DNA from 2 places in the Mesorhizobium sp. USDA 4775 genome. Region 2 is predicted to be linked to the other one. Evidence: riboswitches for the same ligand, from Rfam matches in the RefSeq annotation. Region 2 holds a riboswitch; the other holds the start of a gene.
The links. Region 2 has a riboswitch for S-adenosylmethionine ahead of ACVILI_RS08970 (O-succinylhomoserine sulfhydrylase). Riboswitches for the same ligand answer to the same signal wherever they lie in the genome.

Region 1 (7,390 bases), 1.7 Mb from region 2:
TGCCCATCTACTCGGCTGCCGAATTTTCCACCGCCATCCGGCGCAAGCTGATCCTCGAGGTGAGCGGCATTCAGCACAAGGCCAGCATCATCCCTGTCGATGCGGACGCGCCGATCGACTGCCTGCAAGGCGAACGCGACAGGCGGTTCCTGTCGGATCCGTATTTTCCGGAACTCGACCGGTGAAATTGCGCAAGAGCACCTGCGGCCGGCCGTCGAAGGCACCGATTCCATTACCTCTGGCGTAATCGCTTTGCGTCAGGCATTCCGGCAGATTTGGCCTTGCGAGGCCGGTTGGTCGGTCTCGATGCAAAGGGAGTTACGTCATGACCGCTTACGCCATCGCCCATATGCGCCAAGTCACGATGGGGCCGCAGATCGTCGAGTATCTGCACAAGATCGATGCCACGCTGGAACCGTTTGGAGGCCGTTTCCTGGTGCATGGCGGCGATGTGGAGGTGATCGAGAACGACTGGCCGGGCAACCTCATCATCATCGAATTTCCCGACCGGCAGCATGTGCGCGAGTGGTATGCTTCGCCCGCCTATCAGGCAATATTGGCCTTGCGCACGGAGAACTCCCAATCCGATGTGGTGTTTGCCGACGGCGTCGAACATCCGCACAAGGCGACGGATGTCCTGGGCTAGACGTGCCTTATCGTTTCAGCAGGAACACCGCCTGCTGGCCAAAGAAGTTCCAGAACCACCAGGGCATGGACAGGCCGATCTTCTGGCCGGCGGCGTCGAGCGCGGTTGCCTTTTCCACCGTCGCGCCAAGCTCTTCGCACAAATTAACGAAGTCGCGGATGGTGCAGAAGTGGATGTTGGGGGTGTCGTACCAGGAATAGGGCAGGTCCTGGGTCACCGGCATGCGGCCCTTGACGAACAGCGACAGACGCACCCGCCAATGGCCGAAATTGGGGAAGGAGACGATCGCCCGGTTGCCGATGCGGAGCAACTCGTCGAGCACCAGCTTCGGGTTGCGCGTCGCCTGCAAGGTCTGCGACAGGACGACGAAGTCAAAACCCTTGTCGGGATAGAATTCGAGATCCTTGTCGGCATCGCCCTGGATGACGGAGAGGCCGCGCGCCACGCATTCGTTGACGCCGCGCTGCGACAGTTCCAGTCCGCGGCCGTCGACCTGCTTGGTGTCCTGCAGCAATTCAAGCAGCGAGCCGTCGCCCGAACCAACATCGAGCACGCGGGACTGCGGTGGGATCAGATTGGCGACGACCTCGAGGTCGACGCGCTGGCTGCCGTTGACGCTCATGATGTCGTCTCCTTTGCGGCGCATGATCCCGATCCCGAAAGTCTGCAACTTTCCGGGGTCATGCGCTTAGCCCTCTCGCCCGTGCTGCGGAGCCGATGAAGCCGTTGATGGCGGCGAACAGTTCCGGCTCGTCGAGCAGGAAGGCATCGTGGCCACGGTCGGTCTCGATCTCGACGAAGGACACGGACGCGCCGGCCGCGTTGAGCGCGTGCACGATCGAGCGGCTCTCTTCGGTCGGAAACAACCAATCCGAGGTGAAGGACACCAGGCAGAAGCGGGTTTTGGTGCCGGCAAAAGCATCCGCCAGCCGCCCGCCATGATCTGCGGCGAGATCGAAATAGTCCATTGACCGCGTCATGTAGAGATAGGAATTGGCGTCGAAGCGGTCGACGAAGGTCATGCCTTGGTGGCGCAGATAGCTTTCGATCTGGAAGTCGGCGTCGAAGCCGAAGGTCAGCGCCTCGCGATCCTGCAGATTGCGGCCGAATTTCCGGTGCAGGGCGGCTTCCGACAGATAGGTTATGTGGGCGGCCATGCGCGCTACCGCCAACCCCTTTTCCGGGCGTTTGCCGTTTTCGAAATATTTGCCGCCGTGCCAGTCCGGATCGGCCATCACGGCCTGCCGGCCGACCTCATGGAAGGCAATGTTCTGCGAGGAATGGCGCGCACCGGTGGCGATCGGCAGCGCCGAAAAGACACGCTCCGGATAGCTTGACGCCCATTCCAGCACCTGCATACCGCCCATCGAGCCGCCGAGCACGCAGAACAGTTTCTCGATGCCGAAATGGTCGATCAGCATCTGCTGCGCCCGCACCATGTCGCGGATGGTGATGACCGGCAGGTCGAGCCCATAGGGCTTGCCGGTGGCGGGGTTGGTCGATGCCGGGCCGGTTGAACCCAGGCAGCCTCCGATGACGTTGGAGCAGATGACGAAGAAACGGTTGGTGTCGATGATCTTGCCGGGGCCGATCAGCACTTCCCACCAGCCCGGCTTGCCGGTCACCGGATTGGTGTTGGCGACATGCTGGTCGCCGGTCAGAGCATGGCAGACGAGGATGGCATTGGAGCGGGCATCGTTCAGCGTGCCGTAGGTCTGGTAGGCGATCTGGAACGGCGATAGCAGCGTGCCGGCGTCGAGCTTGAGCGGCTTGTCCGCCCCGAAGCGCAACACCGGGCTCGACGGCTGGTCGGCTTCGTTGTTGGTCTTTCCTGCGCGCAGAGCGGCCATTCTTGTCTCACCTGCTGCATCATATCAGGCGAAAAATCGCCGTCGATGCGTCCATCCGGCCGGCCGCGGACAATAAAAAACCGGCATTGCCTTCGCAAAGCCGGTTACGTCACGCAAACGGCCCTTTAGCGAATTGTTTAACGTGGCTGCAAGCCGACCGGCCAAATCACCACGGAACTCTTGCTGCCCTTCTAGAACTCGCCCGCGCTGCCGTCAATGCCGACATCTGGGCCGACATCTGGGCCGGCTGCTGGCATCACTGCCACCTCTCGACATTATCGGCCACGGCTTGTATTTCCGCTGCGGCCTCCGGATCGAGGCATTTTCGATGGATTTTGCAAAAATGAACCAGACACCGGATCAGGCACGTCCAACCCCGCGCGCGGGTATCATGGACATCGACGCCTATGTGCCGGGCAAGAGCGCCGCACCCGCCGGTGTCGCCAAGGTCTACAAGCTATCGTCCAACGAGAACCCGCTTGGCCCGTCGCCGAAGGCGATCGAAGCCGCGCGTGAAGTCGCCGCCAGGCTCGACATCTATCCCGACGGTACCGCCAGGCGGCTACGCGAGGCGATCGCGGAAGTGCATGGCCTCAACGCGCAGAACATCATCTGCTCCAACGGCTCCGACGAGATCCTTGGCCTGCTGGCGCAGACCTATCTGGCGCCCGGCGACGAGGCGATATTCACCGAACACGCCTTCATGGTCTACAAGATCTACATCCAGTCGGCCGGGGCTGCGCCGATCGCGGTCAAGGAGACCGATGAGCGGGCCGACATCGATGCGATACTGGCGGCCGTCACGCTGCGAACCAAGATCGTGTTCCTTGCCAATCCCAACAATCCTACCGGCACCTATGTGCCGTTCCAGGAGGTGCGCCGCCTGCATGCCGGCCTGCCCAGACATGTGCTGCTGGTGCTCGACGCGGCATATGCCGAATATGTCCGCCGCAACGACTATGAGGCCGGCATCGAACTGGTTGGCAGCGCCGAGAACGTGGTCATGACCCGCACCTTCTCCAAGATCGGCCTCGGTGGCGCGCGGATCGGCTGGATGTATGCGCCCATGCACATCGTCGATGCGATCAACCGCGTGCGCGGTCCCTTCAACGTCAATGCGACGGCGATCGAGGCCGGCATCGCGGCAATCCGCGACCGCGCCCATGTCGAGCGCAGCGTGGCGCATAACGAGACCTGGCTGACCTGGCTGAGCCAGGAGATGACTGGGCTCGGGCTGCGGGTGACGCCCAGCGTCGGCAATTTCCTGCTCATTCACTTTCCCGATGATCAAAAGCATTCGGCGGCCGCGGCGGACGACTATCTGACCGCGCGCGGCTATATATTGCGGCGCGTTTCCGGCTACGGCTTCCCCAACGCGCTGCGCATGACCGTCGGCACGGAAGAGGCCAATCGCGGCGTCGTCGCCGCGCTCACGACATTCCTGAAAAGCTAGAACGCCCGAAAAGCAGGAACACCATGACATCACCGATGTTTGAAAAGATCGCGCTGGTCGGCATCGGCCTGATCGGCTCGTCGCTGGCCCGCGTCATCCGACGCGAGGGTCTTGCCGGCCACGTTGCCATCTCGACCCGCAGCGCCGCGACGCTGAAGCGGGCGGAAGAGCTTGGACTGGGCGATTCCTACACGACCGACGCGAAGGAAGCGGTCCGCAATGCCGACCTGGTCATCGTCTCGGTGCCGGTCGGCTCGTCCGGTGCGGTGGCTGAGGAGATCGCACCGGCGTTGAAGAAGGGCGCCATCCTCACCGATGTCGGCTCGACCAAGGCGTCGGTCATCGCCCAGATGCAGCCGCATGTGCCTGATGGCGTTCATTTCATTCCCGGCCATCCGCTGGCGGGCACGGAAAAATCCGGACCGGATGCCGGTTTCGCCGATCTGTTCGACAATCGCTGGTGCATCTTCACGCCGTTGCCAGGCACCGATCCAGACGCGCTTGAGAGGCTGTCGGAATTCTGGCGCCGTTGCGGCGCCAACATCGACACGATGGATCCCCAGCATCACGATATGACGCTCGCCATCGTCTCGCATCTGCCGCACATCATCGCCTACAACATCGTCGGCACCGCCGACGATCTGGAATCGGTGACCAAGACGGAAGTCATCAAATATTCCGCCTCCGGCTTTCGCGACTTCACGCGTCTGGCCGCCTCCGACCCGACCATGTGGCGGGACGTCTGCCTGCACAACAAGGACGCCATTCTCGAAATGCTGGCGCGGTTCTCGGAAGATCTGGCATTCCTGCAGCGGGCGATCCGCTGGGGCGATGGCGACAAATTGTTCGACCTGTTCACCCGCACTCGGGCGGTACGCCGCTCAATCATCGAGGCCGGCCAGGATATCGACGTGCCGGATTTCGGCCGCCAGGCGTTCGAGCACCCGTCGAAGAACTAGGCTGTTTCGGGCCAGGTCGCCGCGACCATGGCCAGCGTCTCGGCCCGGTCCGGCGCGCCGAGCCTGCCGCCAAAGCGCAGGCATTTGAGCGCGGCGGCGGCACTTGCAAAGCGCAAGGCCTGCTCGATCGGCATGGCCTCCGCCAGTCCGACAGCAAGGGCGCCGTGAAAGACGTCGCCGGCGGCGAGCGTGTCAACCGCCTTGATCTTCGGTGCCGCGACATGACGGGATGATCCCGCCGCGCGATCGAACCACCAGGTGCCTGCCGCGCCGCCGGTGACGGCGACGAACGCATCGGTGCGGGAAGCCATGTCGGTGCAAGCGCTCGCCAGATCCAGCGCCTGGCCGCAGATGATGCGGACGGCGGGCTCCGAGGCGACGATGTGCGAAGCCAGCGGCAACAGTTGCTCCAACACCGCCAGCGGGGCTGTGTCGGCATCGAGGATTGCCGGCCGGCCTGCCGCGCGCGCTGCCTTGAGGGCAAGCGCCGCGGCACCCGGCCAGCGCACGTCCACCAGCACGGCATCGAATGCCGTGATGTCGGCGAAAGGCAATGCCTCTGGATCGGCCTGGGCCAGGCTGTCATAGAAAGGCACGATGATGCGCTCGCCATGCGCGTCGACCAGGATCGAGGCCAATGCCGAGCGGGCGCTGCCGACGCGGCGGACATAGCCGCAGTCGACACCCTCGGCCTCGATCCCGGCGATCAGCTGATCGCCAATGAGGTCGTCGCCGGCGCTCGCCCATAGCGACACCTCGGCGCCCAGGCGATGCGCGGCGCAGGCGGCACTGGTGGCCATGCCCGAGGCGATCTGCACACCGTCGGCGGCGATGAACTTGCCCTGGTGCGTGGGCAGCGTCTCGACACGCAGGATGGTGTCCAGCGTCAGCGCGCCGACGCTGAGGAGCCTCGGGGGGCTTGCCATGGTCGCGCTATTGCACCGGCTTGATCTTGCCGAGCGGGATGAAGCCGAGCGAGGCTTTGCCCTTGACCACTTTCAGCGGCATCGACGGTTCGCTGCCGAGCATGGCGAGCGCGGCAAATCCCTGTTCGATCGCATTCTTCTGCTCGGGTATGGCGCCGGCAAGGATGGCCGCCACGGCCTTCGGATCCTTGATCCTGATCATCAGATCGGCGTCGACCAGGCCTTCGGCGTCGACCGACAGCGGCCCGGAAACGGTGACCCGCGCCGTGCCCGACGACAAATCGAGGTTGCGGATCTCTACCCTTTGGCCGCGAAGGCTCGTCACCTGCGTTCCGATCAGCGCGACACCATTCTTCAGCGTGGCGTCGCCGCTGGCATCGAGCGCCGGCAGCACGCGGCCGCCGATCGCATCCGGGTCGATCTCCAGATCGGTGAAGCTGCCGGCATAATCGACGTCCTGACCGTTCGGCTGCAGCTGGCCGGCCGCCCTGCCGGCGCTGAACAGTTCCACCGGGTCGGTGTCGTCGGCCGGGTCCGTCTGGCCCGACAGGCCTTCCGCCTGCAGCGCAACGCGCTGCGGCAGCGGCCATGAAAGCTTGACCTTGGCCTGCAGATTGTCCCAGTCGATCCACAGCGGCACCATGCCGGGGACGGAGGTCCTGAGCGGACCGCGCAGATCGGCGACCGGCGACAAGGGCTGGATGATCTGGGCGACGGCATTGAAGGAGCCGGCCGAGGCTGCGATGTTCTTGGCATCGTCCTCATACGCCAGATTGTCGCAGGAGACGGTAAAGCTCAGGGGATAGCCGCTGACCTGGAGATTGGCGCAGCCGGCATTGATGCCGCTCTTGTTGAGCGTGGCGACCGCCTTGTCGGCCTCGACCCTGACCCTGTTGGCCAGATAGAACCAGCCGCCGCTGTAGATGGCGAACAACACAACGATGAACGCCACAAGCCAGAACAGGCCGCGGCGGGACTTTGGTTGGCGTTCGTCACTTGACGTCATGCTTTGGCTCTCATTAACCCACGGTGTTGGTGGACGAACCTTCGATTCCAACAACCAGGTAGACATTGACGGATAGGTAGCCGGGGACGGGCGGAAAAAACACCGGTTTCCGGTGCGGTGTGGCCATTCTTTTTGCAATCAGGCACGGCGATATGGGCGATTTTTGGGTGTTTGGCTACGGTTCGCTGATCTGGCGGCCGGGTTTCGCACATGTCGAGACACGGCGCGCCCATCTGCACGGCTACCGCCGCTCGCTCTGTGTCTATTCCTTCGTGCATCGCGGCACGCGCCAGCGGCCCGGGCTGGTGCTTGGCCTCGACCATGGCGGCTCCTGCGTCGGCCTGGCTTTCCGCGTGCCCGGCGAGTTGCGCGACGAGGTCATCGCCTATCTGCGCGAGCGCGAACTCGTCACATCAGTCTATCTCGAACGCACGCTCAAGGTCCGTCTCGAGGGTGACGGCACGGTCGAAGCGGTCGCCTACATCGTCGACCGCAAGCATGAGCAATATGCCGGCGCGCTGGATGCCGCGCATGCGGCCGCGGTGGTGCG
Region 2 (7,390 bases):
TCGTCTTCGTCACCAAGCGCATGACCATCGGCCGCCGCATCTACGCCATGGGCGGCAATCCCAAGGCGGCGCAGCTGTCGGGCATCAACACCGAGCGGCTGACGCTGCTGGTGTTCATCAATATGGGCGTGCTGTCGGCGCTGGGCGGCCTGATCATCGCGGCTCGCCTTGGCCAGGCCGTGCCGGCGGCCGGTCTGGGCTCAGAGCTCGACGTCATCGCCGCCGTCTTCATCGGCGGCGCCTCAGCGATGGGCGGCGTCGGCCAGGTCATCGGCGCCGTGGTCGGTGGCTTCATCATGGGCGTGATGAACAACGGCATGTCGATCATGGGTGTCAATGTCGACTGGCAGCAGGTCGTCAAAGGCCTGGTGCTGCTCGGCGCCGTGATCTTCGACGTCTACAACAAGAACAAGGCCTGACAGGGGCAGTTCCAGGAAAGCGCATCGCGGTTTTCCCACAGGAATTGCGCAGAAAGGAGCGGGCCGAACCGCTCCGGCGAGGCAACGAGGAAGGCATACGGGTCACATCGCGGCGCTGCCGGCAACCAGCCGGCGCGAAGAAGTTCCCTCAAGGAACCAGGCCCCGCGAGCGCAATCCGAACGGACAATTTCACCCGTGGCATGGGCGACGTCCCAGCCGCGCTTGGGAAGGTTTGCCGCAGCGGCAGCCATGCCAAGGCACATGAGAGAGGATTGATCATGCTGATCTCGCAGATTCTCGATGACGCCGAGACCATCCGCGTCGTTGCCCGCAATGGCGGCAAGACCCGGATCATCAACGGCGCCCGCAGCGTCTATTCGCTGGCGATGGAGGCAGCCCGCACCGGCGTCGGCCTAGCCACCCTGATCGAGCGCAAGGGGCTCGGCGAGACGGTCGATCTCGATGCCGCCTACAAGAAAGGGCGGCTGTTGTCGCCGATCAATCACCCCGATCCGGCGCATCTGCATCTCACCGGCACCGGCCTGACGCATCTCGGCTCGGCGGCGACGCGCGATTCCATGCACAAGAAGCTCAGCAGCGCCGATGGCGAGGAGCAGCTCACCGATTCCATGAAGATGTTCCGCATGGGTCTGGAGGGCGGCAAGCCCGCCAAGGGCCAGGTCGGCGTGCAGCCGGAATGGTTCTACAAGGGCAACGGCACGATGGCCGTGGCGCCGGGAGCCGCACTCCTGTCGCCGGCCTTCGCCAAGGACGCCGGCGAGGAACCCGAAATCGCCGGCATCTATGTCATCGGCGATGACGGCGCGCCCTTCCGCGTCGGCTTCACGCTGTCGAACGAATTTTCCGACCACGTGACTGAGCGGGTAAACTATCTCTTTCTCGCCCATTCCAAGCTGCGCAATGCCTCGTTCGGACCTGAGATCCTGATCGGCGACCTGCCTTCCGACATCCGCGGCACCTCGCGCATCGTGCGCGATGGTAAGACGCTTTGGGAAAAGCCGTTCCTGTCGGGCGAAGCCAACATGTCGCACACCATCGCCAATCTCGAACACCATCACTTCAAATATTCGGCGTTCCGCCAGCCGGGTGACGTGCACGTGCATATGTTCGGCACCGCGACACTGTCCTTCGCCGACGGCGTCAAGACCGAGGCCGGCGATGTGTTCGAGATCGAAGCCGGTGATTTCGGCCTGCCGCTGCGCAACCCGCTTGAGATCGAAAAGCCGGTGAGGGTGGCGGTGAAGGCGCTGTAGCGCCAGCTTCCCCTTCTCCCCCTGTGGGAGAAGGTGGATCAGCGCGCAGCGCCGAGACGAATGAGGGGTGTTCCAGCGGAGTGAGGCGTTGGCGTTCCCTGGAACACCCCTCATCCGACCTCGCTTCGCGAGGCCACCTTCTCCCACAAGGGGAGAAGGAAGAGGCAGCTTCAGCCTCAATAGATATCGAAGTCGAAATACTTGGCCTGGATCTTCTTGTAGGTGCCGTCGGCGACGATCGCGTCGATGGCCGTGTTGAGCTTGTCGCGCAAGGCGGTGTCGTCCAGGCGCACGGCGATGCCGGCTTGCGTTTCCGTGCCCTTGACGTCGCCGACCAGCTTGCAGCAGCCGTCGCTTGCCTTCTTCAGCCAGTCCACCAGCACGAACTTGTCCGAGATCACGGCATCAAGCCGGCCGTTGGTCAGGTCGGTGATCGCTTCTTCCTGGGTTGGGTAGAGCTTTGCCTCGGCACCTGCCTTGCCATAGGTGTTCTGGGCATAGTCGGCCTGCGTGGTCGAAGCCTGGGCGCCGACCGTCTTGCCGGCCAGGGCCGCCGGGTCGGCCGACGTCAGATCGCTGTCCTTCGGCGCCACCAGCGCGAGCGGGGTGGTGTAGTATTTGTTGGTGAAGGCGACCTGCTTCTTGCGCTCTTCGGTGATGCTCATCGAGGCAATGATGGCGTCGAACTTCTTGGCCTGCAGGGCGGGGATGATGCCGTCCCAGTCCTGGGTGACGATCTCGCACTCGACCTTCATCTGAGCACACAGCGCATTGGCGATGTCGATGTCGAAACCGACAACCTTACCGTCCGAGGTGATGGTGTTGAACGGCGGATAGGCGCCCTCGGTGCCGATCTTCAGTTTCTCGGCAGCCTGCGCCGACAAAGAGCCGGCGGCCATCGACAACAGGGCGGCGCCTGCCGCCGACAGTATCCATTTCGAGATCTGCATTTTCTTGTCCCCTTGAGCGCCGCCATCTCGACGGCCGACAAGCCAGCCAAGCATGATGTGCCAGCGCAGGCAAGTATCTTGCCTGGCGGCAACCGGGGTTCAGCGCGCAGCGCGGAAATGCTTGGAGAGCTTCAGGCCCTGTGCCTGGTAGTTGGAGCCGAGAGCGGTGCCGTAGAGCGCCTGCGGCCGCTTCAGCATGTGCTCGTAGACCAGCCGGCCGACGATCTGGCCATGGTCGAGGATGAACGGCACCTCGTGGCTGCGCACTTCAAGCACGGCCCGGCTGCCGGTGCCACCGGCAGCCGAATGGCCGAAGCCCGGATCGAAGAAGCCGGCGTAATGGACGCGAAATTCGCCGACCAGCGGGTCGAAGGGCGTCATCTCGGCGGCGTAGAGCGGCGGCACATGCACCGCCTCCTGGCTGACGAGGATGTAGAATTCGTCTGGATCGAGCACCAGTTCGCCGGCGCCGCTCTTGTGGATCGGTTCCCAGAAATCGACGACATCCTGGGCGGCGCGCTTGTCGACATCGACGAGGCCGGTGTGATGCTTGCCGCGATAGCCGACCAGCCCTTCACCGTTGCCCTTGAGATCGATCGACAGCGCGATGCCACCGCCCGAAATATTCGGCGGCTCGGTGGCGACCAGCATCTGCGCGCGGTGCAATTCATGCAATTCGGTTTCCGAGAGCAGCGCGTTGCCGGTGCGGAAGCGGATTTGCGACAGGCGCGAACCGGTGCGCACGACGATCGGAAAGGTGCGCGGGCTGACTTCCAGATAGAGCGGACCGTTGTAGCCGGCGGCGATCTTGTCGAACTCGTGGCCACGGTCGGTCATGACACGGGTGAAAATGTCGAGCCGCCCGGTCGAACTCTTCGGATTGGCCGAGGCCGAAATGTCCGCCGGCAATGCCAGGCTTTCAAGCAAGGGCACGATATAGACGCAGCCGGTCTCCAGCACCGCGCCCTCGGCAAGATTGATTTCGTGCAGCTGCAGCCGGTCGAGCTTTTCCGAGACCCTGTGGTTGGGACCCGGCAGGAACGAGGCCCGCACCCGCCAGGCCTTGTCGCCGAGCCGCAGATCAAGGCTCGCCGGCTGGATCTGGTCGGCGTCGAGCGCGCGCGGCGACTTCAGCGCGCCGGACTGGAACAGCGCCGAGATGTCCTGATCGGGAAGAATGCCTGTCTGCCGCAAGGCTCCGCTCCTAGGCCAGACGAATTTCCTACCAACAGGTTCTCGCCGGAAAACATGGAACATTCTTGCGGAACCTGCCTGGTACAAACCTCTTAATGAAGCCGGCAATTGACGCAAGCGTGGTACGGGTCTAAAGGGTCGTTATCCCGTGGTGATTTGGCCGGTCGGCTTGCAGCCACGTTAAACAAGTCGCTAAAGGACCGTTGGCCGCGAGGCTGTATGGACCGGTTGCGACTTTCGCGGCCGGTTTTTTTGTGTCTGGAACAAAGCGATGAGCAACAAGAAGCGCAACTGGAAGCCTCAGACAGCCCTCGTGCATGGCGGAACCCTGCGTTCCGGCTTCGGCGAGACCTCCGAGGCGATGTACCTGACCCAGGGCTATGTCTATCAAACGGCGCAAGCCGCCGAAGCCCGCTTCAAGGGCGAGGAACCCGGCTTCATCTATTCGCGCTACGCCAATCCGACCGTCGACATGTTCGAAAAGCGCATGTGCGCGCTGGAAGGCGCGGAAGACGCACGCGCCACGGCATCGGGCATGGCGGCCGTGACAGCGGCGCTTCTGTGCAGCGTCAAGGCCGGGGACCATATCGTGGCGGCGCGCGCGCTGTTCGGCTCCTGCCGCTGGGTGGTCGAGACGCTGGCACCGCGCTACGGCATCGAGGCGACGCTGGTCGACGGCACCGATATCGCCAACTGGGAAAAGGCGGTCAGGCCCAACACCAAGCTGTTCTTCCTGGAGAGCCCGACCAACCCGACGCTGGAAGTGGTCGACATCGCCGCTGTGGCTGCGCTCGCCAACTCGATCGGCGCGCGGCTTGTCGTCGACAATGTCTTTGCCACGCCACTGCAGCAGAAGCCGTTGCAGCTCGGCGCGCATATCGTCGTCTATTCGGCAACCAAGCACATCGACGGCCAGGGCCGCTGTCTCGGCGGCGTGATCCTGTCGGACAAGAAGTGGATCGACGAGAATTTGCATGATTATTTCCGCCACACCGGCCCCAGCCTGTCGCCCTTCAACGCCTGGACGCTGCTGAAGGGCCTGGAGACGCTGCCGCTGCGCGTGCGCCAGCAGACGGAGAGCGCCGGCAAGATCGCAGATTTCCTCGCCGACCAGCCGCAGATCGCCCGCGTCATCTATCCCGGCCGCGCCGACCATCCGCAGGCCGCGATCGTCAAGAAGCAGATGTCGGGCGGCTCGACGCTGATCTGCCTCGACGTCAAGGGCGGCAAGCAGGCGGCCTTCGCCCTGCAGAACGCGCTCGACATCGTGCTGATCTCCAACAATCTCGGCGACGCCAAGAGCCTGATCACCCATCCGGCGACGACCACGCACAAGAACTTGAGCGACGAGGCGCGCGCCGAACTCGGCATCGGGCCAGGAACGCTCAGGCTGTCGGTCGGCCTGGAGGATACCGATGACCTTCTGGAAGACATCGCGCAGGCTCTCAAGGCCGCTAAATAGAGGGTCGTCGAGGTAGGTCGTCCGCGCCGCGATCAGGCGCGCGACGACGCCTCTTCCAGTTCGGCCGCCTTGGTGCCGATGGTCATCGCATTGCCGCGCCAGTCGACGGCGCCGCCGAGCCAGCCGCGCCCCCACATGGTTGGAAGCAGCAAGTCCCGCGCAATCATCGCCGCGACCGTGCGCGGCGAAAGGTGCCAGCCCTTGGACCAGGCCAGGGCGCATTCCGGGAGATAAAAGGCCGCCAGCACGGCGATGGCCGTCAGCGGCAGGCTGAAGCCGGCGCTTGCCGCCGCAACCAGCGCAAGCGCCAGCGGCACCACCGCGCCGGTCAGGATTTCCGGCGCGAAGAACCGTGGGAAGGTGACGCGGCGCAAGCGCGCCCAGCGGGCCTGGCGCGACCAGATCGTGCCAAGCGTGCGTCGGCCAAGCGGCTGCTCGAAGGGTGCCGCGACGAGATTGACGCGCAGGCCAAGCCCACTGACCAGCTTGGTCGCGGCGGCGTCCTCGGCGATTTCGGCGGCCAGCGCGCGGATGCCGCCATTGGCATCCAGCATCGGCTTGTTCCACAACATGCTCTTGCCCTGGGCAAAGCCAAGGCCGAGCGCCTCGCCGGCATATTGCCAGCGCGCCTGCAGCGTGTTGAGGAAGGCGCATTCGACCTCGGCCCAGAAGCCCTCCGGCCGCGAACCGATCGGTGTCGAGCAGACAAGGCCGGTGTCCGGCCGCCACGCCGCCATCAGATGCTGGACGTAGTCTCTCGGCATCAGCACGTTGGAGTCGGCCAGGACAACCCAATCGTGCCGCGCGGCTTCCCAGCCCTTGACGCAATTGTTGAGCTTGGGATTGGCGCTGACGCGGTCGTCGCCGATCAACAGCCGGGCCGGCACTTTTGGAAAGCGGCCAATGGCGGCACGGATCAGCCTGACCACTGGGTCGTCTCCATGAGCGACGCAGAAGATCAGCTCGTAGCGGGGCCAGTCTAGCGAGAAGGCGCGCTCCAGCGTCTCCTGCGTGAACGGCTCGACGCCGCGCGAGGGTATGACAATCGATACCGGCGGCGATTTGCCGGCCGGCGGTGCGATCGTTGTGCGCCGTCTCAGCTGTGAGGCGGCGAGAAGGATACTGGCGGTGTTTGAAAGGATAATAGCAGTCGAAAGCGAGGCGGCTATGAGAGCGAGTTCCATCGAGATCTGGTCACTCCAGAAGAGACGGCCCGCATCGTGGCCGTTTTCAATAGTTCGACAGAGCGCCGAGTCGCCCGGTTCGTGCACACCACCATTGTCATGTGTCACTTAAATGACATTCTTTGCCGGCACCTGCGTTTCAAGACGAGCCGCGACAAGACGCGCACGTTGACCTGCTCGCCGGGAGCGCCGAAAGGTTCTGTTGGTTTGAGCATGATCTTTTCCGAAAACCGGTTCCCACTTTTCGGGATCATGCTTTAGATTGTTTTGGAGCCGCTTATGTACCGCGCCGTCACGCGCAACATCGAAGTGCAGGTCAGGCCGTTCTATCTCGAGGACCGCTCCGATCCTTCCGAGAACCGCTTTGTCTGGGGCTATCAGATAACGATCGACAACCAGTCGGACGAATTCGTGCAGCTTCTGTCGCGCTATTGGCACATCACCGACGGTGCCGGCCGAGTCGAGGAAGTGCGCGGCCCGGGTGTCGTCGGCGACCAGCCCGAACTCAATCCCGGCGACAGCTATCAATACACGTCCGGCTGCCCGCTCTCGACGCCCTCAGGCATCATGGTCGGGCACTACACGATGCGCAACAAGCGCGGCGAGACCTTCGACATCGCCATCCCGGCGTTCTCGCTGGACCTGCCGGGGACGCGGCGGACGGTGAATTAGCGTCCTTCTCCCCGTTCCACGGGGAGAAGGAATGGCTTTACTGTGCGGCAAATTCCGCCGGATCGAAGTCGTACTGTGTCGAGCAGAATTCGCAGGCGACGTGGATGCCGCCATCCTCGGTGCTGTCCTCGATCTCCTGCGCGGAGAAGCCCTCGAGGATGCCGCGGATCTTGTCGCGCGAGCATGAGCACTGGTCGGCCACGGGAACGCCGCCGAAGACGCGTACGCCATGCT

Region 1: linked by a shared signal. The riboswitch ahead of metX (homoserine O-acetyltransferase MetX) and the one ahead of ACVILI_RS08970 (O-succinylhomoserine sulfhydrylase) in region 2 are both predicted to bind S-adenosylmethionine.

Annotation. Positions count from the first base shown of each region.
Region 1 is NZ_JBSSFM010000001.1:97,694-105,083, reverse strand. It holds gene ACVILI_RS00520 (DUF1194 domain-containing protein) at 1-185, shown strand, start outside; gene ACVILI_RS00515 (DUF1330 domain-containing protein) at 326-646, shown strand; gene metW (methionine biosynthesis protein MetW) at 654-1,268, opposite strand; gene metX (homoserine O-acetyltransferase MetX) at 1,327-2,496, opposite strand; SAM riboswitch at 2,602-2,679, opposite strand; gene hisC (histidinol-phosphate transaminase) at 2,840-3,949, shown strand; gene ACVILI_RS00495 (prephenate/arogenate dehydrogenase family protein) at 3,973-4,908, shown strand; gene ACVILI_RS00490 (sugar kinase) at 4,905-5,834, opposite strand; gene ACVILI_RS00485 (DUF2125 domain-containing protein) at 5,842-6,840, opposite strand; gene ACVILI_RS00480 (gamma-glutamylcyclotransferase) at 6,993-7,390, shown strand, end outside.
Region 2 is NZ_JBSSFM010000001.1:1,826,278-1,833,667, reverse strand. It holds gene mmsB (multiple monosaccharide ABC transporter permease) at 1-419, shown strand, start outside; gene araD1 (AraD1 family protein) at 699-1,694, shown strand; gene ACVILI_RS08980 (ABC transporter substrate-binding protein) at 1,871-2,644, opposite strand; gene ACVILI_RS08975 (2'-deoxycytidine 5'-triphosphate deaminase) at 2,744-3,838, opposite strand; SAM riboswitch at 3,977-4,054, shown strand; gene ACVILI_RS08970 (O-succinylhomoserine sulfhydrylase) at 4,110-5,300, shown strand; gene ACVILI_RS08965 (ceramide glucosyltransferase) at 5,333-6,484, opposite strand; gene apaG (Co2+/Mg2+ efflux protein ApaG) at 6,764-7,156, shown strand; gene ACVILI_RS08955 (Hsp33 family molecular chaperone) at 7,194-7,390, opposite strand, start outside.